3 regions of the Pararhodobacter zhoushanensis genome follow, and region 2 is predicted to be linked to each of the others. Evidence: riboswitches for the same ligand, from Rfam matches in the RefSeq annotation. Region 2 holds a riboswitch; each other region holds the start of a gene.
What was found. A riboswitch is a leader RNA that binds a small molecule or an ion and turns the genes downstream of it on or off. The one in region 2 is predicted to bind thiamine pyrophosphate.

Region 1: it holds a riboswitch for thiamine pyrophosphate, as region 2 does, so the genes downstream of both, thiB (thiamine ABC transporter substrate binding subunit) here and thiC (phosphomethylpyrimidine synthase ThiC) in region 2, are expected to answer to the same signal.
Region 3: it holds a riboswitch for thiamine pyrophosphate, as region 2 does, so the genes downstream of both, OKW52_RS08710 (NUDIX hydrolase) here and thiC (phosphomethylpyrimidine synthase ThiC) in region 2, are expected to answer to the same signal.

Annotation. Positions count from the first base shown of each region.
Region 1 is NZ_JAPDFL010000001.1:176,732-184,145, forward strand. Features, by position in the region: gene petB (cytochrome b) at 1-980, shown strand, start outside; gene OKW52_RS00880 (cytochrome c1) at 1,004-1,786, shown strand; gene OKW52_RS00885 (hypothetical protein) at 1,903-2,409, shown strand; gene OKW52_RS00890 (thiamine ABC transporter ATP-binding protein) at 2,406-3,098, opposite strand; gene OKW52_RS00895 (ABC transporter permease family protein) at 3,085-4,635, opposite strand; gene thiB (thiamine ABC transporter substrate binding subunit) at 4,619-5,620, opposite strand; TPP riboswitch at 5,659-5,765, opposite strand; gene OKW52_RS00905 (antibiotic biosynthesis monooxygenase family protein) at 5,830-6,150, shown strand; gene ugpC (sn-glycerol-3-phosphate ABC transporter ATP-binding protein UgpC) at 6,325-7,371, opposite strand; gene ugpE (sn-glycerol-3-phosphate ABC transporter permease UgpE) at 7,373-7,414, opposite strand, start outside.
Region 2 is NZ_JAPDFL010000001.1:2,612,380-2,619,793, forward strand. Features, by position in the region: gene OKW52_RS13100 (lytic murein transglycosylase) at 1-1,136, shown strand, start outside; gene ggt (gamma-glutamyltransferase) at 1,186-2,982, shown strand; TPP riboswitch at 3,145-3,267, shown strand; gene thiC (phosphomethylpyrimidine synthase ThiC) at 3,365-5,167, shown strand; gene thiM (hydroxyethylthiazole kinase) at 5,164-5,973, shown strand; gene thiE (thiamine phosphate synthase) at 5,970-6,611, shown strand; gene OKW52_RS13125 (sulfite exporter TauE/SafE family protein) at 6,647-7,393, opposite strand; gene OKW52_RS13130 (FAD-dependent oxidoreductase) at 7,390-7,414, opposite strand, start outside.
Region 3 is NZ_JAPDFL010000001.1:1,749,087-1,756,500, reverse strand. Features, by position in the region: gene OKW52_RS08735 (type 2 periplasmic-binding domain-containing protein) at 1-321, opposite strand, end outside; gene OKW52_RS08730 (cytochrome P450) at 374-1,582, opposite strand; gene OKW52_RS08725 (dihydroxyacetone kinase family protein) at 1,662-3,329, opposite strand; gene OKW52_RS08720 (MarR family winged helix-turn-helix transcriptional regulator) at 3,400-3,888, shown strand; gene OKW52_RS08715 (2Fe-2S iron-sulfur cluster-binding protein) at 3,900-4,220, opposite strand; TPP riboswitch at 4,342-4,463, shown strand; gene OKW52_RS08710 (NUDIX hydrolase) at 4,432-4,938, shown strand; gene thiD (bifunctional hydroxymethylpyrimidine kinase/phosphomethylpyrimidine kinase) at 4,935-5,741, shown strand; gene OKW52_RS08700 (NAD(P)H-dependent flavin oxidoreductase) at 6,237-7,214, opposite strand; gene OKW52_RS08695 (acetyl-CoA C-acetyltransferase) at 7,215-7,414, opposite strand, start outside.

The DNA.
Region 1 (7,414 bases), 2.4 Mb from region 2:
CGCGCGAAGTGACCTGGATCATCGGCATGCTGATCTACCTGCTGATGATGGCAACCGGTTTCATGGGCTACGTTCTGCCCTGGGGTCAGATGTCGTTCTGGGGCGCTACGGTGATCACCGGCCTGTTCGGCGCGATCCCCGGCATCGGCGAGCCGATCCAGACCTGGCTGCTGGGCGGACCGGCGGTTGGCAATGCGACGCTGAACCGCTTCTTCTCGCTGCACTACCTGCTGCCCTTCGTCATCGCCGGCCTGGTGATCCTGCACGTCTGGGCTTTCCACAACACCGGCAACAACAACCCCTCGGGTGTTGAGGTCCGTCGCGGGTCCAAGGAAGAAGCCGAGAAGGACACGCTGCCCTTCTGGCCCTATTTCGTGATCAAGGATCTGTTCGCGCTGGTCGTGGTGCTGCTGGTGTTCTGGGCGATCGTCGCCTTCATGCCGAACTTCCTGGGCCACCCTGACAACTACATCATGGCCAACCCGCTTTCGACGCCTGCGCATATCGTGCCGGAATGGTATTACCTGCCGTTCTACGCGATCCTGCGTGCCTTTACCGCCGATGTCTGGGTGGTGATCGCGGCGAACTGGCTGTCCTTCGGCATCATCGACGCCAAGTTCTTTGGTGTGCTGGCGATGTTCGGGGCGATTGCGGTGATGGCGCTGACCCCGTGGCTCGACACCTCGTCGGTCCGCTCGGGTCGCCACCGTCCGATGTTCAAGTCGTTCTTCTGGCTGCTGGCGGTCGACTTCGTGGTGCTGATGTGGGTCGGTGCGATGCCTGCGGAAGGGATCTATACCAATATTTCCCTGATCGGTTCCGCCTACTGGTTCGGCTATTTCCTGATCATCCTGCCGCTGCTGGGTGTCCTTGAGCGTCCGACGACTCCGCCGGCGACCATCGAGCAGGACTTCAAGGCCCAAGTGAAGGCAAAGGCCAAGAAGAGCGGCCCGGCCCCTGAGCAGATCCCGGCCGAGTGAGCGAAAGGAAGAGAGTGAAGATCATGATCAAGAAACTTGCCCTTTCGGCGATGACCGTGCTGGCACTGGGGTCCACCCCCGTGCTGGCCGCAGAATCGGGTCACGTCCACGACTTTGCGTTCTCGTTCGAGGGGCCCTTCGGCTCCTACGACCGGGCGCAGCTGCAGCGCGGTCTGCAGGTCTATACCGAGGTCTGCGCAGCCTGCCACGGTCTGGACCTGGTCACCTTCCGCTCGCTCAGCGACGAGACCGGCCTCGGTCTGGAAGACGACGTGATGCGCGCCTATGCGGCGACGATGGAAGTGCCTGACGGCGACGGCGGCTACCGCGCCGCCAGCGGTCCTGACCACTTCCCCGGCTCCAGCATGGAAAACGCCCCGGACCTCAGCATGATGGCCAAGGCCCGCGCCGGTTTCCACGGCCCCTATGGCCTGGGGATCAACCAGCTGCTGCACGGGATCGGTGGTCCTGAGTATATCGCCTCGTTCCTGACCGGGTTCACCGGGGAAGAGACCGAGCAGGGCGGCGCCATCTTCTATGAAAACACGGCCTTTGGCGGCAACGTCGCCATGCCGCCGCAGCTGGAAGACGGTCTGCTGGAATACGCGGACGGCACCGAAGCCACCGAAGAGCAAATGGCGCAAGACGTCGCTGCCTTCCTGATGTGGGCCGCCGAACCCAAACTGGTCGAGCGCAAGATGTGGGGCTTTATCGGCGTCATCTTCCTGGCGCTGCTGGCCTCGCTGCTCTACCTGACCAACAAGCGCCTCTGGGCACCGGTCAAGGACGCGGCCAAGAACAGCTGATCGGCTGATCCGTCACAGAACCGTGAAATGCGCCCCCCGGGGCGCGTTTTGCATTTTGCGGGTCTGGAAACGCGCTGGCGCGGCCGTTAGGCTTTTGTCATCTTTGGAGATTGCCGATGCTGCGCCCGGTTCTTACGCTGTTTCTCGCCCTCGCCGCCCCCCTGCCCGCCCTCGCACAATGGCAGGGCGTGGGCCGCTGGGGCAGCGAACAAAGCTTCCGCTTTGTCGCGCCCGGTACGTGGCTGGTGCTGCAACAGGGCGACAGCGTGCAGATCACCGCCGAGGGCGACAACCACGCGGGCAGGATCGAACTGTCGTGCACCCGCGACGCCCCCGCCGGGCAGCTGCGCCTGTCGCGCTATTACGGTGACGGGCTGGGGCTGTCGGACAGCGAACCCGTGCGCTTCGCCATCGACGGCCAGAGCTTCGAGCGCGCGCTACACTACCGCCCCGCCGACCGCGCTTGGGTGGCGTTGGACGTGCTGGATCCCGCGTTGCTCGACGCCTTCGCCTGGGGCACCCGGCTGGAATTGCTCAACGCCGCGGGCGAGCGCATCACCGCCTATCGCCTCAACGGCAGCGACGCCGCCCGTGCCGCCCTGCACCGGACCTGCGGGATCTAACCCAGATAAGCCTTCAACGCGGGCGGTGGATCAGCCAGCAGCGCCCCCGTGGCCGCAGGCGGCGCGGCCCGACCCTCCGCCACCACGATGGTCTGATCGCACAGGCGCAGCGCATCCTCGGGGTCATGGGTGATCATCAGCAGCGTCGCCCCCGTCTCATCCGCGATCCGCGCCACCAGATCCAGCATCTGGCGTTTCAGCGCCGGCCCCAGTGCCGAGAACGGCTCGTCCAGCAGGATCATCGGCCGCGCCCGCAACAGCACCCGCGCCAGCCCGGCCCGGCTGACCTGCCCGCCTGACAGCTGCGCGGGTTTGCGGGCCTCAAGGCCGCTTAGCCCCGTCTCGACCAGCGCCTGCCCCACCGCCGCCTTTTGCGCCGTGCTCAGGCGCAGGTTGGGGTTCACCCCCAGCGCCACATTGTCAAAGACGCTCAGATGCGGCAGCAGGTTGTTGTCCTGAAACAGAATGCTCAGCGGTCGCAGCGCCGGGGCCAGCCCGTCAATCCGCGCGCCCTGCCAGCTGATCGCCCCGGCAGCCAGCGGCACAAACCCCGCTACCGCGCCGATCAGCGTCGATTTTCCCGCTCCCGACGGCCCCATCACGGCGATCCGCGCGCCCTGCGGCACGCTCAGGTCCGCCGCCAAGCGGAAGCTGCCCAGCACGATCTCTACCCCGTCAAGCCCCAGCATCGCGCCCTCCGACAATCCGTTCCACGGCCACAAAGGCCCCCAGCGACAGCGCCAGCAGCAGCACCGCCGCCCCCGCCGACTCGCCGCTGCGATACGCCCCCATCAGCCGGTGCATCTGCATGGGCAGGGTCTCGGACCCGGTCTGCGCGAACAGCACGATCACCCCCAGATCCCCCAGCGACAGCGCCGCCCCCAGCCCCAGCGCAAAGCCCGCCGGGCGGCGCAGGCGCGGCCACAGCACCAGCCGCCAATGTGCCGCCGTGCTCAGCCCCAGCGCCGCCGAGAGCCGCGCGAAATCCGCCTCGGCCCGCCGCGCGGCAGGCACCAGCGCGCGCAGGGCAAAGGGCAGCGCCATCGCCGCATTGACCAGTGCCGTCACCGGCAGCGCCAGCCGCGCCGGGTCGATCCACGGGTTCGCCAACACGAACAGCCCGGTGCCGATGACCAGCGGCGATGAGATCAGCGCCGCCATCCCCAACGCCTCAGGCGCTTTGCGATACAGCGACGCCGCCGTCAATGTCGCCGCAAACACCGCCAGCAGCACCACCGACAGCCCCGCCACCAACAGCGACCGCAGCGTGGCCCACCAGACCACCGCAGGCAGACCGACCACCGCAGGCAGCCCCTTGATCACCACCATCGCCAGCGGCGCGAGCAGGAACGCCGCCGCCAGCGCAATCGCCAGCGCGTCCAGCCCCTTGGCCAGCCCGCCGGGCGGCGCAGGTGCCACCCGGTCCATGCCGGTGCTCGCCCCCTCAGGCAGCGTGAACCGCGCCAGCGCCAGCAGCGCGGCCAACCCGACGCCCGCCTGCACCGCCGCCAACAGCGCCGCGCGCCCCAGATCGAAATCGAAACGGAAGGCCTGGTAAATCGCCAGCTCCAGCGTCGTCGCGCGCGGGCCGCCGCCCAGCGTCAACGCCACCGCGAACGAGGTCAGGCAGATCAGAAACACCACCGCCAGCGCGCCGGGCACCACGCGGGCCAGCATCGGCCCCTCGATATGCCGCCACCGCGCGACCGCGCCGAACCCCAGTGCCGAGGACAGCCGCAGATGCTCTCCCGGGATCCGCGCCCAGCCCTGCAACAGCAGGCGCACCGACAGCGGCAGGTTGAAGAACACATGCGCCAGAATGACGCCGTGAAAGCCGTAGATGCTGAAACGCGGCAGACCCAGCCAGACCAGTGCCTCGTTGACGATGCCGTTGCGGCCCAGCACGGCCAGCAGGCCGATCACCGCCACCAGCACCGGCAGAATGAACGGCGCGCCCATCAGCACGATCAGCACCCCGCGCCCGGCAAAGCGCCGCCGCGCCAGCGCGCGCGCCACCGGGATCGCCAGCGCGACCGAGACCAGCGCCGACACCGCCGCCTGCACCACGGTAAAGCGCAGCGCAGACCAGTCGGCGCTGCTCAAGCTGGCGCTGCCCTCGGCCCGCCAGACCACGGCACCCAAAGCGCCAAGGTTCAGCACGACAAGGACCGCCGCGACCAGCGCGGCGGCCCCGATCAACCAGAAGGGCTCACTGCGCCAGCGCATCCCGCCACTCGGCAAGGGCGGGATCCCGCAAGGCCTGCGCCGCGTCCGCGGGCAGCAGGATCGACACCTCGGGCCGCGGCAGTGCCGCGAACCCCTCGGCCAGACCGCCCTCGGGCATCACGGCAGGGTACATCCAGTTGGTTTCGGGGATCAGCGCCTGCGCGGCGTCCGAGGTCATGAAGTCCAGAAACTGCGCCGCCAGTTCGGGCTGATCGGTCCCCGCGACAACGCCGCCGACCTCGACCTGCATGTAATGGCCCTCGTCGAACAGCGCGGCGGCCTTGGTGTCATCGCCCTCGGCGATGATGTGATAGGCGGGTGAGGTGGTATAGCTCAGCACCATGTCGGCCTCGCCCTCAAGGAACAGGCCGTAAGCCTCGGACCAGCCCGGCGTGACGGTCAGGATGCGCGGGGCGAGGCCCTGCCAGATCGCCCCGGCCTGATCGCCGTACAGCGCCTTGACCCACATCAGCAGGCCCAGACCGGGGGTCGAGGAACGCGGGTCCTGAATCACCACGCTCAGATCGCTGTCGATCAGATCGGCAAAGCTGCGCGGCGGGGTCGCGACGCGGGTGGTGTCATAGACGAAGGCGAACCAGCTCCAGTCGAAGGGCACGAACAGGGGATCGTCCCAGGCAACCGGCAGATCCAGCTGCGGCGACAGACCATGCGGCGCGATCAGGCCGGCTTCGGCAGCGGCAGCGGTCAGGTTGGTGTCCAGCCCCAGAACCACGTCGGTGTCGCTGCGCGCGCCCTCCAGCATCAGCCGCGCCAGCATCGCGGCGGCGTCACCGGCGGCCTCGAACACCAGATCGCAGCCGCAGGTCGCCTCGAACGCGGCCTCGATCTGCGGGCCGGGGCCCCAGTCAGCGATGAAACTGTCATAGGTGAGCACCCGCAGTTGGGGTGTCTGGGCGTTTGCCATCAGGGGAACTGCCAGCGCACAAGCCGCAAGCAATCCCGTGGCAAAGGTCGGATGGGTCATGATCATTCCTCCATTGCGACGGGCAGGGTCGGGGTGGAGGATCATCCTGTCACCTTCCCTCCGCCGGTCCTAACCGGTTCAGGTTCAACGGGTCCGTGGTTGCCCACATCTCAGCCGGATTGCGCCGGCACCCCGAGGTAGCGGGCAAGATAGAGCTTTGCAGAGCGACCGCAAGGGGGCACCATGACCGCAGCAAAGGGAGGCTCTTCATGCCCATCGCCATCACACCGGACTTCGACGGCCAGACCGTCATCACCACCTTCGAGATGACCCCCGGCACCTGCAGCGACGTGCTTGACGCGCTGAATGACGCCTATGAGGCGGTGATCCGCCACCAGCCCGGATTTCTGGGCGGCGCGCTGCATGTGAATGACGCGCAGACGCGGATCTCGACCTATTCGCGCTGGGAAAAGCGTGGCGACTTTCAGGCCATGCTGCGCACCACCGAGATGCGCGAGCGCAACCGCAAGATCGCGGCGCTGTGCACGCATTTCGAGCCGGTGATGTACGAGGTCGCAGCGGTGTTCTGAACGGCGCTGTGGAACCGGGAGGGTTTTCCACCCTCCCGGACGCTCCCGGAGGATATTTTCAGACAGAAAATGAGGCGCGGTTAACGAAAGCTTAACGCCCCTCTTTGCTCTTCAAATATCCTCGGGGGTGAATGGCCGGAACGGCCAGAGGGGGGCCGAGGCCCCCCTGCCCGCTCACCCTGTGCGCCGACCGCTGGCGCTGTTGAACGGGTGCAGCCCGTCCAGCGCGGCATAAAGCGTGATCGGCGCGCCTTCGGTCACGGCAGGCAGGCCAGAGAGACGCACGGTGATCGGCTGGTCGCTGCCGCCCAGTGTGACGTAGATGTGGCTCTCGGCCCCGGCCGGTTCCAGCAGTACCACCGTGCCGTTCAGCGCCAGATGCGGCTCTGCGGGCGGGGTCAGCAGCAGCTCGTCCGGGCGCACGCCGATCAGGTCGGTGCCCGAAGGCAGCGCCTGAGGGGCGATGCCGCTATCGCGCAGATAGGCCATGTCGATCATGTTCATCGCCGGAGAGCCGATGAACCCGGCGACAAACACCGTCGCGGGGCGCGAGTACAGCTCCATCGGCGTGCCGACCTGCTCGATCTTGCCGCCGTTCAGCACCACCAGCCGGTCGGCCATGGTCAGCGCTTCCAGCTGGTCATGCGTCACATAGAGCGAGGTGGTCTTGAGCCGTTTCTGCAACTGCCGGATCTCAACCCGCATCTGCACGCGCAGCTTGGCGTCGAGGTTCGACAGCGGCTCGTCGAACAGGAACGCCGCCGGTTCGCGCACCAGCGCCCGCCCCATGGCCACGCGCTGACGCTGGCCGCCCGACAGATTGCGCGGCTTGCGGTCGAGATACTCGCCGATCTGCAGCATCGCGGCTGCTTCCTGCACCCGGCGCTCGATCTCGGCCTTGTCCACGCCCTGATTGCGCAGCCCGTAGGCGAGGTTGTTGTAAACCGTCATATGCGGGTAGAGCGCGTAGTTCTGGAACACCATGGCGATGTCACGCTGCGCGGGCTCCAGACCGTTCACCACACGGTCGCCGATGGTCAGAGTCCCGCCGGTGATCGTCTCCAGCCCGGCGACCATGCGCAGCAGCGTGGACTTGCCGCAGCCCGAGGGGCCGACGAGCACGATCATCTCGCCATCGGCGATGTCGAGGCTGACGTCGCTCACCGCCTGGACGCCGCCGGGATAGACCTTGGACAGGCCATCAAGCACGATGCGGGCCATATTACTTCTCCGTCTCGGTCAGGCCCTTCACAAAGAGCCGTTG
Region 2 (7,414 bases):
ACAGACGCCTCTTTGGTCTGGGGCTGGGCAGCCTTGGGTTGGCGGCTTGCTCGCGGTCGGTGACAGCGCGCATGAGTACGGCCGAACCAGAGGGCCTTCCCGCCGACCTTTTGCCCGCGTCCAACCGGGCCTATGACGCCTGGGTGGTGTCGTTCCGTGAGCGGGCGATGGGGCAGGGGATCACCAGCGCCACCCTGAACACGGCGTTTCAGGGGGCAGGCTTTTTGCCCGGCGTGGTGACGCGCGATCAGAACCAGACCGAATTCCGCCGCACGCTTGAGGATTACCTCGCCATCGCCGCCTCGGATGAACGGGTCGAGAAGGGCCGCGCCGCCTATGCCCGCCATCGCCGGACGCTGTTTGCGATCGAAGAGAATACCGGCGTCGATGCCAAGATCGTCACGGCAATCTGGGGGCTGGAAAGCTATTACGGCGAACGTCAGGGGCTGATCCCGGTGATCTCGGCCACCTCGACGCTGGCGTTTGAGGGAAGACGTGGGCGGTATTTCGAGCGCGAGCTTATTGCCGCGCTCAGGATCGTGCAGAACGGCGACATTCAGGCCAGCCGGATGACCGGCAGTTGGGCCGGGGCGATGGGGCACACGCAGTGCATGCCCACGGTCTTTCAGGAATACGCGGTGGATTTCACCGGCGACGGCCGGCGCGACATCTGGTCCGAGGATCCCTCGGACGCCTTGGCGACGACAGCGGCCTATCTGGAACGTCACGGCTGGGTCCGGGGCATGAGCTGGGGACGCGAGCTGGTCAGCGGATCGCCCAGCGGCACGGTGATCCAACCGCAGGCGGGTGGGCCGCAGTTCGACACCACGCGCAATTTCCGGGTGATCAAGCGCTATAACCCGTCGGAAGCCTATGCGCTGGGGGTCGGGCATCTGGCCGACCGGATCGGCGGCGCCGGGCCGCTGCGTGGCAGCTTCCCGCCCGATGCCAATGGCCTGACCAAGAACGACCGCATCGCCCTGCAAGAGCGCCTCACCGCGCGCGGCTTCGACACGCAGGGCGCGGACGGCGTGATCGGGTCGAACACCGAAAGCGCGATCAGCGCCTATCAGGCCAGCCGTGGCTTGCCGGTCACCGGAACCCCGTCACAAGCGCTGCTGCAAAGCCTGCGCTGAGGGGAGAAAACCACAGCGGGACAAAACCCCGCCTGCCAACCAGAAGGGAATGACCATGCGCCTTGTCTCAGCCAGTTTCCTGCTGCTCTGCGGCTCGGCCTTGGCCGCCCATGCCCAGCAAGCCGCCGATACCGTGGCCCCGGAAGCGGCGACCTCTGCCGGGGTCTGGGCGCTTGGCGAGGCGTCGCAGGCCGCGCTGGCAACACGGGATGCGGGGCTGCCGGTGACAGCCGAGCACTGGATGGTCGCCGTCGCCAATCCGCTGGCGGCTGAGGCCGGGGCAGGCGTCCTGGCCGCCGGTGGTACGGCGGCCGATGCGATGGTGGCGGTGCAGACGGTGCTCGGACTGGTCGAGCCGCAAAGCTCGGGGCTGGGCGGCGGCGCGTTTCTGGTCTGGTATGATGCGCAAACCGGCGCACTGACCACGCTCGACGGGCGCGAACGCGCGCCGCTTGCCGCCGATCCGACGCTGTTTCAGGTCGATGGCGCGGCCATGGGGTTCTGGGATGCGGTGGTCGGCGGGCGCTCGGTCGGTGTGCCGGGCACGCCCGCGCTGATGCAGATGGCGCATGACCGTTGGGGACGGGCCGACTGGTCGGATCTGTTCACGCCCGCGATCACGCTGGCCGAGGACGGCTTTGCCGTCTCGCCGCGCATGGCCGAGTCCATTGCCGCCGATGCCGAACGCCTGTCGCGCTTTGCCCCGACCGCTGATTATTTCCTGCCCGGCGGGGTGCCGCTTGCGGCAGGCGCGATGCTGACCAACCCGGCCTATGCCGCGACCCTTCGGGCTTTGGCGGCTCAGGGTGCTGGCGTCTTCTATCACGGTGACATCGCGCAAGGCATTGTCGATACAGTGCAAAACGCGCCGGGCAATCCGGGTCGGCTGGCGATGATCGACCTCGCCGCCTATGAGGCGGTCGAACGGCCCGCCGTTTGCGCTGCGTATCGCAGCTATGAGGTCTGCGGCATGGGGCCGCCCTCGTCGGGGGCGCTGACCGTCGGGCAGATCCTCGGACAGCTCAGCCATTTTGATCTGGCCGCGATGGGCCCGGGCGATCCGCAGACCTGGCGGTTGATCGGCGATGCCTCGCGTCAGGCCTTCGCCGACCGGGAACGCTATATGGCCGACCCCGATTATGTGCCGGTGCCGACCGCTGGGCTTGTCGATCCTGCCTATCTGTCGTCGCGGGCCGAGGCGTTGCGGGGTGATCGGGCGTTGGAGAGCGTCGAGGCCGGAATGCCGGTGTTCGAGCACGCGCTGAACTGGGCGGATAACGTGCCGATCGAAATGCCTGCCACCAGCCATATCTCCATCGTTGATGCCTATGGCAACGCGCTGTCGATGACGACCACCATCGAGAACGGCTTCGGCTCTCGCCTGATGGCGCCGGGCGGGTTTTTGCTCAACAACGAGCTGACGGATTTCTCGTTCCGCAGCCATGACAACGGCGTGCCGATTGCCAACCGGGTCGAGCCGGGCAAGCGGCCCCGGTCGTCGATGGCGCCAACCATCGTGATGCAGGACGGCGCACCGGTTCTGGTCATCGGCTCGCCGGGCGGCAGCCAGATCATCGGCTACGTCGCGCAGGCGATCATCGGGTTTCTGGATTGGAATATGAACGTGCAGGAAGCCGTCGACATGGCGCATGCGGTGAACCGCTTTGGCCGCTATGATCTGGAAGAAGGCACCGTCGCGGCAGATTTTGCCGGTGCGCTGAGCGAGCTTGGTTACGCGGTGCAGGTGGGGGCGATGACCTCTGGCCTGCAGGCAATCGAGATCACGCCCGACGGTCTGTCGGGCGGCGCGGACCGCCGCCGCGAGGGGATCGCGCTGGGAGGATAGCGGCGCGCACCACGCGACTCTGGCGTGCTTTTGTGCGCCTGAATCTTTCCTAATGCCATGAAAAACAAAAGGTAAATCTGCTTCTGTGGCGGGAAGACGCATGACCCTGCCAAGACCGCACACGGCACATTGACAAGCCTTGGGCCTTTGGCGCAGGTTGGGCGCACTCACCCGGGGGGTCTCGACAAGAGGCTGAGATACTGATCGTGCCGCAAGGCGCAGCGCAGTGACCCGATGAACCTGATCCAGTTCATACTGGCGTAGGGATGGTGCACCGGCTGCGCGGCTCTTGCCGATACGTCACAGGCGTATTCCGTTCAGCCTTTCTCCATTCGACGCGGAACTGGGTCTCCAACGCTTTGAGCACTGGAGGCTCTGACCGATGAAAGACCTTACCCCCCGCGTGACGACGGGTCCGCTGCCCGCATCGCGCCGCGTCTGGCACGCGGGCGTTCTTCACCCGCAGATCCGCGTCCCGATGCGCGAGATTGACCTGCACCCCAGCGCGGGCGAACCACCCGTGACGGTCTATGACAGCTCGGGCCCCTATACCGATCCGGCGTTGGACATTGCGATTGATGGGGGTCTTGCGCGCATCCGGGAGGCTTGGGTCGCCGCGCGCGGCGATACCGAAAGCTATGAGGGCCGCCATGTCCGGCCTGAGGATAACGGCTTGGCTGAGGGCGCGCGGCTGGTGCCCGAATTCCCCGTCCGCCACGCCCCGCGCCGGGCGACCGGGGGCCGGTCTGTCACCCAGATCGCCTATGCCCGCGCCGGGATCGTCACGCCTGAGATGGAGTTCGTCGCGATCCGCGAGAATATGGGCCGCAAGGCGGCCAAACAGGCGCTGCTGCGCGATGGCGAGAGCTTCGGCGCTGACATCCCCGATTACATCACGCCTGAATTCGTGCGGGACGAAGTGGCGCGGGGCCGGGCGATCATCCCGGCCAACATCAACCACCCCGAGGCCGAGCCGATGGCCATCGGGCGCAATTTTCTGGTCAAGATCAACGCCAATATCGGCAACTCTGCCGTCACCTCGTCGATGGAGGAGGAGGTCGAAAAGATGGTCTGGGCCACCCGCTGGGGGGCCGATACCGTCATGGACCTGTCGACGGGCCGCAACATCCACAACATCCGCGACTGGATCCTGCGCAACAGCCCCGTGCCTATCGGCACCGTGCCGCTCTATCAGGCGCTGGAAAAGGTGAACGGCATTGCCGAGGATCTGACGTGGGAGGTGTACCGCGACACGCTGATCGAGCAGGCCGAGCAGGGGGTGGATTATTTCACCATCCACGCCGGTGTGCGCCTGCACATGATCCCGATGACGGTGAACCGGGTGACCGGGATCGTCAGCCGCGGCGGCTCGATCATGGCCAAATGGTGCCTGCACCACCACCGCGAGAGCTTTCTGTACGAGCATTTCGACGAGATCTGCGACATCGCGCGGGCCTATGACGTGTCGTTCAGCCTTGGCGACGGGCTGCGCCCCGGTTCCATCGCCGATGCCAATGATCAGGCGCAATTCGCCGAGCTGGAGACGCTGGGCGAGTTGACGCAGATTGCCTGGGCCAAAGACTGTCAGGTGATGATCGAAGGCCCCGGCCATGTGCCGATGCACAAGATCAAGGCCAATATGGACAAGCAGCTTGCGGTCTGCGGCGAGGCGCCGTTCTACACCCTCGGGCCGCTGACCACCGATATCGCGCCGGGCTATGACCACATCACCAGCGGTATTGGTGCTGCGATGATCGGCTGGTTCGGCTGTGCCATGCTGTGCTACGTCACGCCCAAGGAACATCTGGGCCTGCCCGACCGCGACGACGTGAAAACCGGCGTGATCACCTACAAGATCGCCGCCCACGCAGCCGATCTGGCCAAAGGCCACCCCGCCGCGCAGATCCGCGACGACGCGCTGAGCCGCGCGCGGTTCGAGTTCCGCTGGGAGGATCAGTTCAACCTGTCGCTCGACCCCGATACCGCGCGCTCGATGCATGACGAGACCCTGCCGAAAGAGGCGCACAAGACCGCGCATTTCTGCTCGATGTGCGGGCCGAAGTTCTGCTCGATGCGCATTTCTCACGACATCCGCGCCGAGGCGCAAAAAGAAGGCATGGCCAGAATGGCCGAGAAATTCCGCGCAGGCGGGGATCTGTATATGCCGCTGGAGGACACGAAATGAGCCAATCACCCGGAACCCTGCTGGCCGCCCTGCGTGCCGAACCGCCGCTGGTGCAATGCATCACCAATTATGTCGCGATGAACATCGCCGCCAATGTACTGCTGGCGGCGGGGGCGTCGCCGGCGATGGTCTCGGACGCCGAGGAAGCGGGCGAGTTCGCGCAGATCGCGGGGGCGTTGACGGTGAACATCGGCACGCTGTCGATGCCCTTTGTCGACGGGATGCGCGCCGCGATTGGTGGCGCACAGCAGGCCAAGCGGCCTTGGGTGCTGGACCCGGTCGCCTGTCAGGCCACCGCCCTGCGCCGCCGGGTTGCCGCCGAGCTGGTGGCGCTGCGGCCGACGATCATCCGCGGCAATGCCTCGGAAATCCTGTCGCTGGTGGGTGAGGCCAGCCGGGGGCAGGGCGTCGATGGCCGCGATGCCGTCGCTGCCGCCGAGGACGGCGCGCGCAGGCTGGCACAGCAGACCGGCGGCGTGGTGGCCGTCACGGGCGCGGTGGACTTTGTGACGGACGGCACCCGCGCTGTTCGGATCAAAGGCGGCTCGCTGTGGATGCCAATGAACACGGCGCTGGGGTGTTCGCTGACCGGCCTGTGCGGGGCCTATGCGGCGCGGGCAGCCGATCCGTTTGACGCGACCGTCGCGGCGCTGGCGCATTTCGCCGTCGCCGGGCAGCGGGCGCATCCGGGTGCGCAGGGGCCGGGCAGCTTTGCGCCTCGGTTCCTCGATGCGCTGCACGCGGTGACGCCCGAGGCGCTGGACGCCGAGGCGGTGATCCACAGCGCCGAGGATGTCGCGGCGTGAAAGCGTTCGATCTATCCGTCTATCTCGTGCTCGATCCCGGCCTTTGCGCCGGGGTCGGCATGGTCGAAACCGCCCGCCGTGCTGTGGCGGGCGGGGTGACGATGGTGCAGCTGCGCGACAAGCGGGCCGATACGGCGGCGATGATCGCGACCGGTCGGGCCTTGCAGGCGGCGCTGGCGGGCAGTGGCGCGCGGCTGATCATCAACGATGATGTCGCCGCGGCGGTGGCGCTGGGGGCGGACGGGCTGCACATCGGGCAGGGCGATATGTCGGTGGCCGAGGCGCGGGCGCGCCTCGGGGCCGGGGCGATCCTTGGCCTGTCGGTCGAGACGCCGGCGCTGGCGGCGGCGGCTGACCCCGCGCTCGTGGATTACATCGGCGCGGGGCCGGTCTTTGCCACGCCGACCAAGACCGACCACAAGCAGCCCATCGGCTTTGACGGGCTGGCCGCGCAAGTGGCCGCAAGCCGCCTGCCCGCCGTGGCCATCGGCGGGCTGAAAGCGGCGCATGTCGCGCAGGTGATTGCGGCGGGTGCGCAAGGGCTGGCCGTGGTCTCGGCCCTTTGCGGGCAGCCTGATCCTGAGGCGGCGGCGCGGACGCTCGCGCAGGCCGTGGCGCAGGCGCGGCGGTCAGTCTGAGGGTCAGCGTTCCGCCGCTTCCCGTCGCGCCACTCTCAGAAGGCGGTGACCAAAAGCTTGATCGCAAGGATCGCAAGCAGGCCCAGGATCACGCGATCAAAGACTTCCTTGGGCAGATGCCGCACCAGACGCGCGCCCAGAGGCATCGCCGCGGTCAGCGGGATCAGTGCGGCCGCCGACAGCAGCGCGCGCTCGGGCGTCAGGAACCCGTAGCCGATCAGCATCGGGATCTGTACCACCCCCAGACCGATGAAAAACGTCGAAACGGTGGGAATGAAGGCCGCGCGATCCAGTTTCATCGCGCTCAGAAACGTGACCGATGCCGGGGCGGACAAGCCGGACGCGGTTTGCAGCATCCCGGCGATAAACCCGACCGGCGGGGCCAGTTTCACGGCCTTGGGGTAGGGCAGAATCCAATGCGGGCGCAGAAGGCGAAAACCGATGTAGAGAAGGACAGCACCCGCGACGCCGAGCGGTAGCAGATCCGTGGGGGCATTGGCCAGAACCCAGGTGCCACAGGCCGCGCCCAGCATGCCAGCCAGCGTGAAGGGCACGACAAAGCGCAATGGCAACAGCGTCTTGCGATAGGCCCATGCCTGCCAGATGTTGGGCAGGATATTCGGGATCGAGAAGATCACGATGGCAAAGCGCACGTCGAAATAGATCGCCAGCAACGGCACCGCGATGATCGGAGCGCCGACGCCGGTCGCGCCTTTGAGAATACCGCCTAGCGCGAAGCCGATGGCGATGACGGTAATGGTTTCAATCAGTTCCAGTGTCATGAAGGCTCGCTGCTATGCCCT
Region 3 (7,414 bases), 860 kb from region 2:
CACGACGACCGAATAGAGCAGCGTGAACGAGGGCATTGCCTCGGGCGTATAGACCGGGATCTGCAGGCCAGCCTGCATCAGGTCATCGGTCACCGCCGCCAGCGTGCCGCGGCCATCGGCCAACTGGCCACCGGCGATCAGCTCCCATTCCAGCGCGCCGCCGGTGGCCTGCGACATCATCGCGAAGGCTTCGGGCAGCGTGTCGGTGTTCAGGTAATCCGACGCGGGCGGCCACGATCCGTAGATCGGGGTCTGCGCCAGCGCGCCGGTGGCGAGCAGCGTCAGCGCGCTCGTCAGGGTCAGGGTTCTGGTCATGGTCATCATTTACTCCTCCCAGTAAATCGCGCCCATCAGGGACGCATTTCGTCAAAACTTACGCAGGCGTCAGCCGGGCCGGAAGCGAGTGATACCCCCGCAGCCAGTTGATGTAGACGCGCTCGGGGGTGCCGATCAGCTCGATCTTCGCGACCTTGCGCGCGAGGGCTCCCAGAACGGATTCCGCTTCCAGCCGCGCGACCATCTGGCCGACGCAGCCGTGAATGCCGGTGCCAAAAGCCAGATGGCCCACGGTGCGGCGGCTGATGTCATAGGTGTCGGGATCGTCCCAGCGCGCAGGGTCGCGGTTGGCCGCGCCCAGCCACATCATCACCTTCTCGCCGCCGCCCAGCTGCACGCCCGCCAGGTCGGTCGGACCACTGGTCGTGCGGCCGATCACCGGGCTGGGCGCGTACCAGCGCAGCCCCTCTTCAAAGGCCGCACGGGCCAGCGAGGGGTCGGCGCGCAGCTTGTCCCATTGCGCCGGGTTCTCGATCAGCGCCTTGATGGCGATGCCGATGCCAAAGACCGTGGTGTCGATCCCGGCCGAAATGAAGGCACGCACCAGCATGCCTGCGTCATCATTCGAGATCTCGCCCCGGTGTACGGCGCTGTAGATTTCCTCGCCGAACCCGCCGGGAAGCAGGTTTTCCTCGGCCATCTGTGCCGCGACATATTCAAACGTACCTTGCTCTTCCACGATCTTGCGGGCGGCGTGGTACAGGTCGTTCTTTGGCCCCATCGCGTTGAAATTCAACGTGGAATAGGGCATCAGATGGTGCCGCCCCGAGGGCTGCAGGCCTGCTGCATCCGGCAAAACCTTGAACGGGAAAGCAAAGGCCAGATCGCTGGCCAGATCGACCGTGTCGTGCTCCAGCAGGGCATCGACCATGCGGTCAGCCTCGGCGCGGAAATCATCGGCCATCTTGCGCAAAGCGGCGGGGGACAGAACCTTGGCCAGCACTTTGCGGTTGGGGGTGTGGATGGGCGGATCGGCTTCCAGAATGACCGACGGCTTGCGCCACGGCTCTTCGGTCACGACATTGGTCAGCCCGGTGCCAAAGGCCGAGGAAAAGCGGCGCCAATCCTCGAACACTTCGCGCACCACAGCATCGTGGCCGGTGATCCAGAAGCCGTATTTGGGCACCCAGGCAACCGGACCCGCCGCGCGGATCGCTTCATCCAGAGCAATGGGATTATCCATGCTCTCGCGGCTGAACGGGTCGATATCCAGCACGGGACGATCTCGCGAATCGCTGTTGGTCATGGGGCGCTCTCCTCCGAACACGGACAGTTTAATTAGCAACGGGTTTATATTGCAAGTGACTTGTATCTTTGGAAACGATCTAGCTGGCGGCCGCACTCAGCCACAGCGCCACCGCCACCGCGCCCGGATCGGGATGGCCCAGCACCCGGTCGCCGACATAGCTGGACCGGCCCCGGCGCGGCTTCATCTGCCTTGTCGCCTCGGCCCCGCTTTCGGCAGCCTTGGCCGCCGCGCGCAGACGCTGGGACGGGGTGCCGCCAGCCGCCATCGCCCCCAGGGCAGGTGCCAGCGCATCGACCATCGTCCGGTCCCCCGGCTCAGCCCCGCCCAGATCGCACAAGGCCTTGACACCGCTGGCGAAAGCGGCAGCCAGCACCGTGCCGGCGTCACCCTCGGCAGTGTCGAGCGCATTCGCCGCCCCAAAGGCAAGGATCGCATACAGCGGCCCCGAGGTGCCCCCGGTCGAACGCCGCACCACCGCGCCGACATGCCGCCAGAACGCCGCGCCCGACAGGCCTGCCAGCGTCGCTTTCTCGGCAATCAGCGCCTCGGCCCCGCCCGCCAGCGAGCGGCCGATGTCGCCGTCGCCGACCACCTGATCCATCCGCGTCAGTTCGGGCTCGGCCTTGATCAGCGCCGCGCATCCCGCGAGCAGTGCGGCCAGCACCGCAGGCTCCCCTGCCCCGTCTGCCACCACATCTGCGACCGCAGCAGGCGCGGGAACCGTCAGCCCCTCACGCAACCCCGGCAGCATCCACGCCGGAGCCGACGCGGGCGCGTCCAGCGCCGCCAGCCGGTCGTCATCCAGCGCCATCAGCGACAGCGAGACCCCGGCCATGTCGATCGCCGTCAGGAACGTCCCCGCCCAGACGCGCGACACCTCCAGCCCCAGCCGCGAACAGGCGTTGAGCGCGTCGCCGGCGATGATGGAAACCTCCATCGGCGGGGTCGAGCCCAGATTGTTGACCAACAGCGCCACGCGGTCGCCCGCGCTGAAACGGCGGTCGGCGGCGATGGTGTCGATCATATCCTCGGCCAGATGCGCCGAGGGGCGCAGGGTGATGCGCGCCAGCCCGGATTCGCCATGGATGCCCAGCCCCATCTCGATCTCATCCGCGCCCAGTTCGAAATTCGGGGTGCCCGCGGCGGGCACGGTGCACGGGCTCAGCGCCACGCCCATCGAGCCGGTGGCCTTGACCGCCGCCTCGCCGCGCGCCTTGACCTCGGCCAGCGACAGACCGGCCTCGGCCGCAGCGCCGACGATCTTGTGCACCAGAACCGTGCCCGCGATCCCGCGCCGCCCGGCGGTCTTTTCCGCCGAACCCAGCGCCGCGTCGTCATCGACGATCAGCACTTCGGCCTCGATCCCCTCACCGCGCGCGATCTGCGCGGCCAGTCCGAAATTCAGCCGGTCGCCGGTGTAGTTCTTGACGATCAGCAGCACGCCTCCCGGCCCCGCCACCGCGCGGATCGCCGTCAGCACGGCGTCGGTCGAGGGCGAAGCGAACACGTCGCCCGCCACCGCCGCTGTCAGCATCCCCGCGCCGACATAGCCCGCATGCGCCGGCTCATGACCCGAGCCACCGCCGGAGATCAGCGCAACCTTGCCCGCCGCTTTCACCGCGTCCAGATCGGCGCGCACCACGATGGTGGTGCCTTCGATCAGGCGCAGGCCGTTCGATGTGGCAACCAGACCCGCCAGCGCCTGTGGAACGACATCTTTCACGTCATTGATGAGCTTTTTCAACGTGCCCTCCCTCGTGGTTTGCAATTAAACGTAGTCACCGCTAAAGACCTCTGAACGCAGGAGACGCCGGATGCCCGAGACCGACATCATCACCGACCGCGATCTGTCGGTTACGGCCCAGCGCTATGCGCCCTATTACCTGTCCGTCCTGAACAACAGCCTGTCCTGGGGCGCCTCGCAGCTCTACCTTGAGATCTTCGGCATCGGTCTGAACGAATGGCGTGTGCTCTCCGCCCTGCGCAACGAGCCGGGCATTCAGGCCATGCGCATCGTCGAGATGGTCGCGATGAACAAATCCATCGTCAGCCGGTCGAGCCGCCATCTGGAAGAGATGGGCCATGCCGTCGCGCGACTGGTGGATCGCAAGCGGCTGTTGTGGCTGACCCCCTCGGGCGCGGCGCTGCACGACCGCATCATCGCCATCGCGCTGCGGCGCGAGGCCGCGCTGCTGGACGGGTTCAACGAGGCCGAACTGGACACGCTGTTCGCGATGTTCGAGCGCATGCGCCAGAATCTGTCCAAGATCGACACCGTGGACCGCGAGGCCCTCGGGCGCTAGCGCAGCAACGGTCATTGCGACGGCGGCAGATGGACGATCACGCCGTCCAGTTCCGGCCCCAGCGCGATCTGACAGCCCAGACGGCTGCGCGCATCAACCGGGGACATCGCGCAGTCCAGCATCGCCTCTTCGATATCGGCAATCGGTTGCACCTTGTCGGCAAAGGCCGGGTCGATATGGACATGGCAGGTCGCGCACATCGCCGCCCCGCCGCATTCGCCGATCACGCCGTCAACGCCGTTCTGCACAGCGGCCTGCATGATGCTGGTGCCTTCGGACACGTCCAGTTCCGTGCGCGCGCCTGAGGCTGACACAAAGATAATCTTGACCATCGGAAACTCCTCTTCGGCACGGTTTATATTGCAACTTGTTTATAATGCAACACGTATGGTGCAAGTTTTCACGGCCCCGTCGCCAGCCAGCATTGAACCCGGGGCGCAGCCTGATATCATCCCTGTCACCGAGGGGGGCCCCGTCAGGGGGCTGAGAGTCTGACAGCATCGCACGGTACAGCGCAGTGACCCTTTGAACCTGATCCGGATCATGCCGGCGAAGGGACGGGACCGCCGCGCTCTCTCCTTTGCCGGCCTCAAAAGACGAGGCCGCCATGCTGACACCCCCCTGCCCGACCGCCCGATTGCCGCGATCCTTGCTGTCGTGGTGCGCGACGGTGACGTCCTGCTTGTGCGCCGCGCCAATCCGCCCGATGCGGGCCTTTGGGGCTTTCCCGGCGGCAAGATCGAGCGGGGCGAGACGCTGCACGATGCTGCCCTGCGCGAGTTGACCGAGGAAACCGGCGTCTCGGCCCGCGTGTTGCGCGTCTTTGGCGCGCTGGATGCGCTGGACCGGGGTGACGACGAGGCCCTGCGCCATCATTTCATCCTGATCACCGCGCTGTGCCAGTGGACGCAGGGCGAACCCGTCGCCGCAGATGACGCGCTCGACGCGCGGTGGGTCGCTCTCGACCGTCTGGCCGCGTTGCCGCTCAGCCGCGATGTCGCCACGGTCGCCGCGCAGGCGGCAGCGCTGATGGCGGAGGTCGCGCCATGATCGCCAATGTCCTGACCATCGCGGGCACCGATCCGTCCGGCGGCGCGGGAATTCAGGCCGATATCAAGGCCTTTTCGGCGCTGGGGGCCTATGCATGCTCGGTGATCACCGCCGTCGTGGCCCAGAACACGCAGGGTGTGCGGTCCTTTGTGGCGCTGGACCCGGCCTTCGTGGCCGACCAGATCGACGCGGTGCTAGAGGATGTGCGCATCGACGCGGTGAAGATCGGCATGATCGCCAACGCCGGGATTGCCGAGGCCGTGGCGGATCGTCTGCGCCATCACAAGGTGGCCAGAATCGTGCTGGATCCGGTGATGGTCGCCAAAAGCGGCCACGCGCTGCTGGACCCTGAGGCGGTGGCCGCGGTGCGCGACCGGCTGGTGCCGCTGGCGACGCTGATCACCCCGAACCTGCCCGAAGCCGCCGTGCTGCTGGGTCGCCCCGATCACTGGACAGCCGACGACATGCAGACCGCCCTGCCCGAACTTCTGGCGCTGGGATCGGACTGGGTGTTGCTGAAGGGCGGGCATCTGGCCGCAAGCAAGGAGAGCACCGACCTGCTGGCAGGCGCGGATAGCGTGACGGCTTTCGCCGCGCCCCGCATCACCACCACCAATGACCACGGCACCGGTTGCACGCTGTCTTCGGCCATTACGGCGCTGCTGCCCGGCCTCGGGATGGTCGAGAGCGTGCGGCAGGCCAAGGCCTATCTGCACGCCGCCCTCGGCGCCGCCGAGGCGCTGGACGTGGGCCACGGCCACGGGCCGGTCCACCATTTCCACGCCCTTTGGCCGTCAGGCTGACCGCCGCAATCGTCCGTCCCGCTGCGCGCGGTGAGCGGTCCGCGCGCCCGGCGATTGCTCAACCCGCACCACGAGGCGCAAAGGACCATCATGAGTCGTGGCTCGATGACAGACCCATGGCAGGTCAGCCGGACAATCCGCTCTTTGCCGAGCAAAGGGATGAGCTACCTTGAGCCCGCCAGCGCGACCGGCTGGTGCAGGTCACCGCGCGAAAGACGCGCGATGACGGTGGCACGCTGCTGTTGAAGAGCGACACCTGCCGTGCCCGGGCGCTGTCGATGGCCTGTGCCATTACGTAGCCGCAGAACACCACGCGCGGCAGCTTGGTCAGCGCGGACGGCGTGACGCAGCCTGACCCGGCCCCGCGCCTGTCCGCAGGCAGGGTTCCGCCACGCATGGCACGAAAGGAGACGGACATCCCGTCCGAACCACGCCGCAGCGGCGTGCTGGGCTGGCATGAGAACCGCCGGACCATCGGGGACCGGCGGCAGTCGGTCAGGCAAGGAAACCGGCCATCCGGCCGCGAATGATCGCCTCAGCATCGGCCACCATCCGTGACAACAAGACCGCACAGGTGGGGATATCGTGGATCAGACCCTGGATCTGTCCGGCCCAGATCAGCCCGGCATCCAGATCGCCCGTGGTCAGCGCCTGCCGCCCCTTGGCGCCTGACACCATCGGACGCACATCCTCGAACACAGCGCCGGGGCGCGTGCCGATCTCGACCACCCTGTCCGACACCGTTGTCTTGGCGACCCGTCCGGTGTTCTTGAAGCCCCGGAAGATCAGGTTGGTGTCGCGCTCGGTGTTGCTGACCAGCATCGCCTTCACGTCATCATGGATCGGTGCTTCGACCGTCGCGCAAAAGCGGGTGCCCATGTTGACCCCCTCGGCACCCAGCGCCAGCGCCGCCGCCAGCCCGCGCCCGTCACCGATCCCGCCCGAGGCCAGCATCGGCACCGTCACCTGATCGGCTGCGGCGGGGATCAGGACCAGCCCCGGCACGTCATCCTCACCGGGATGGCCCGCGCATTCGAACCCGTCGATCGAGATGATATCGACGCCCATGCGCTGCGCCGACACGGCATGCCGGACCGACGTGCATTTGTGCAGAACGGTCAGGCCATGCGACTTGAACTCTTCGACATGCTCCTGCGGCCGCGAGCCTGCGGTTTCCACGATGGTAACGCCACTGTCGATGATCGCGCGGCGATACTCGGCGTAGGGCGGCGGTGAGACCGAGGGCAACAGCGTCAGGTTCACGCCGAACGGCTTGTCGGTCATTGCGCGGCAGCGGTCGATCTCGCGGCGCAGATCGTCCGGGGTCGGTTGCGTCAGCGCGGTCAGGATGCCCAACCCGCCCGCGTTGGACACGGCCGAGGCCATCTCGGCGGTGCCGACCCACATCATGCCGCCCTGCACGATGGGATGCTGGATGCCGAGCATCTCGGTGATCTTGGTTTTCAGGGCCATTCAGAGCGCCTCCACAATCGTCACATTCGCCAGACCGCCACCTTCGCACATGGTCTGCAAGCCGTATTTCTTGCCCCGCTTGTGCAGCGCGTTGACCAGCGTGGTCATCAGCCGCGCGCCGGACGCACCCAGCGGGTGCCCCAGCGCGATGGCCCCGCCGTTGACGTTCAGCTGTGCCGGATCAGCGTCAAGCATCTTGA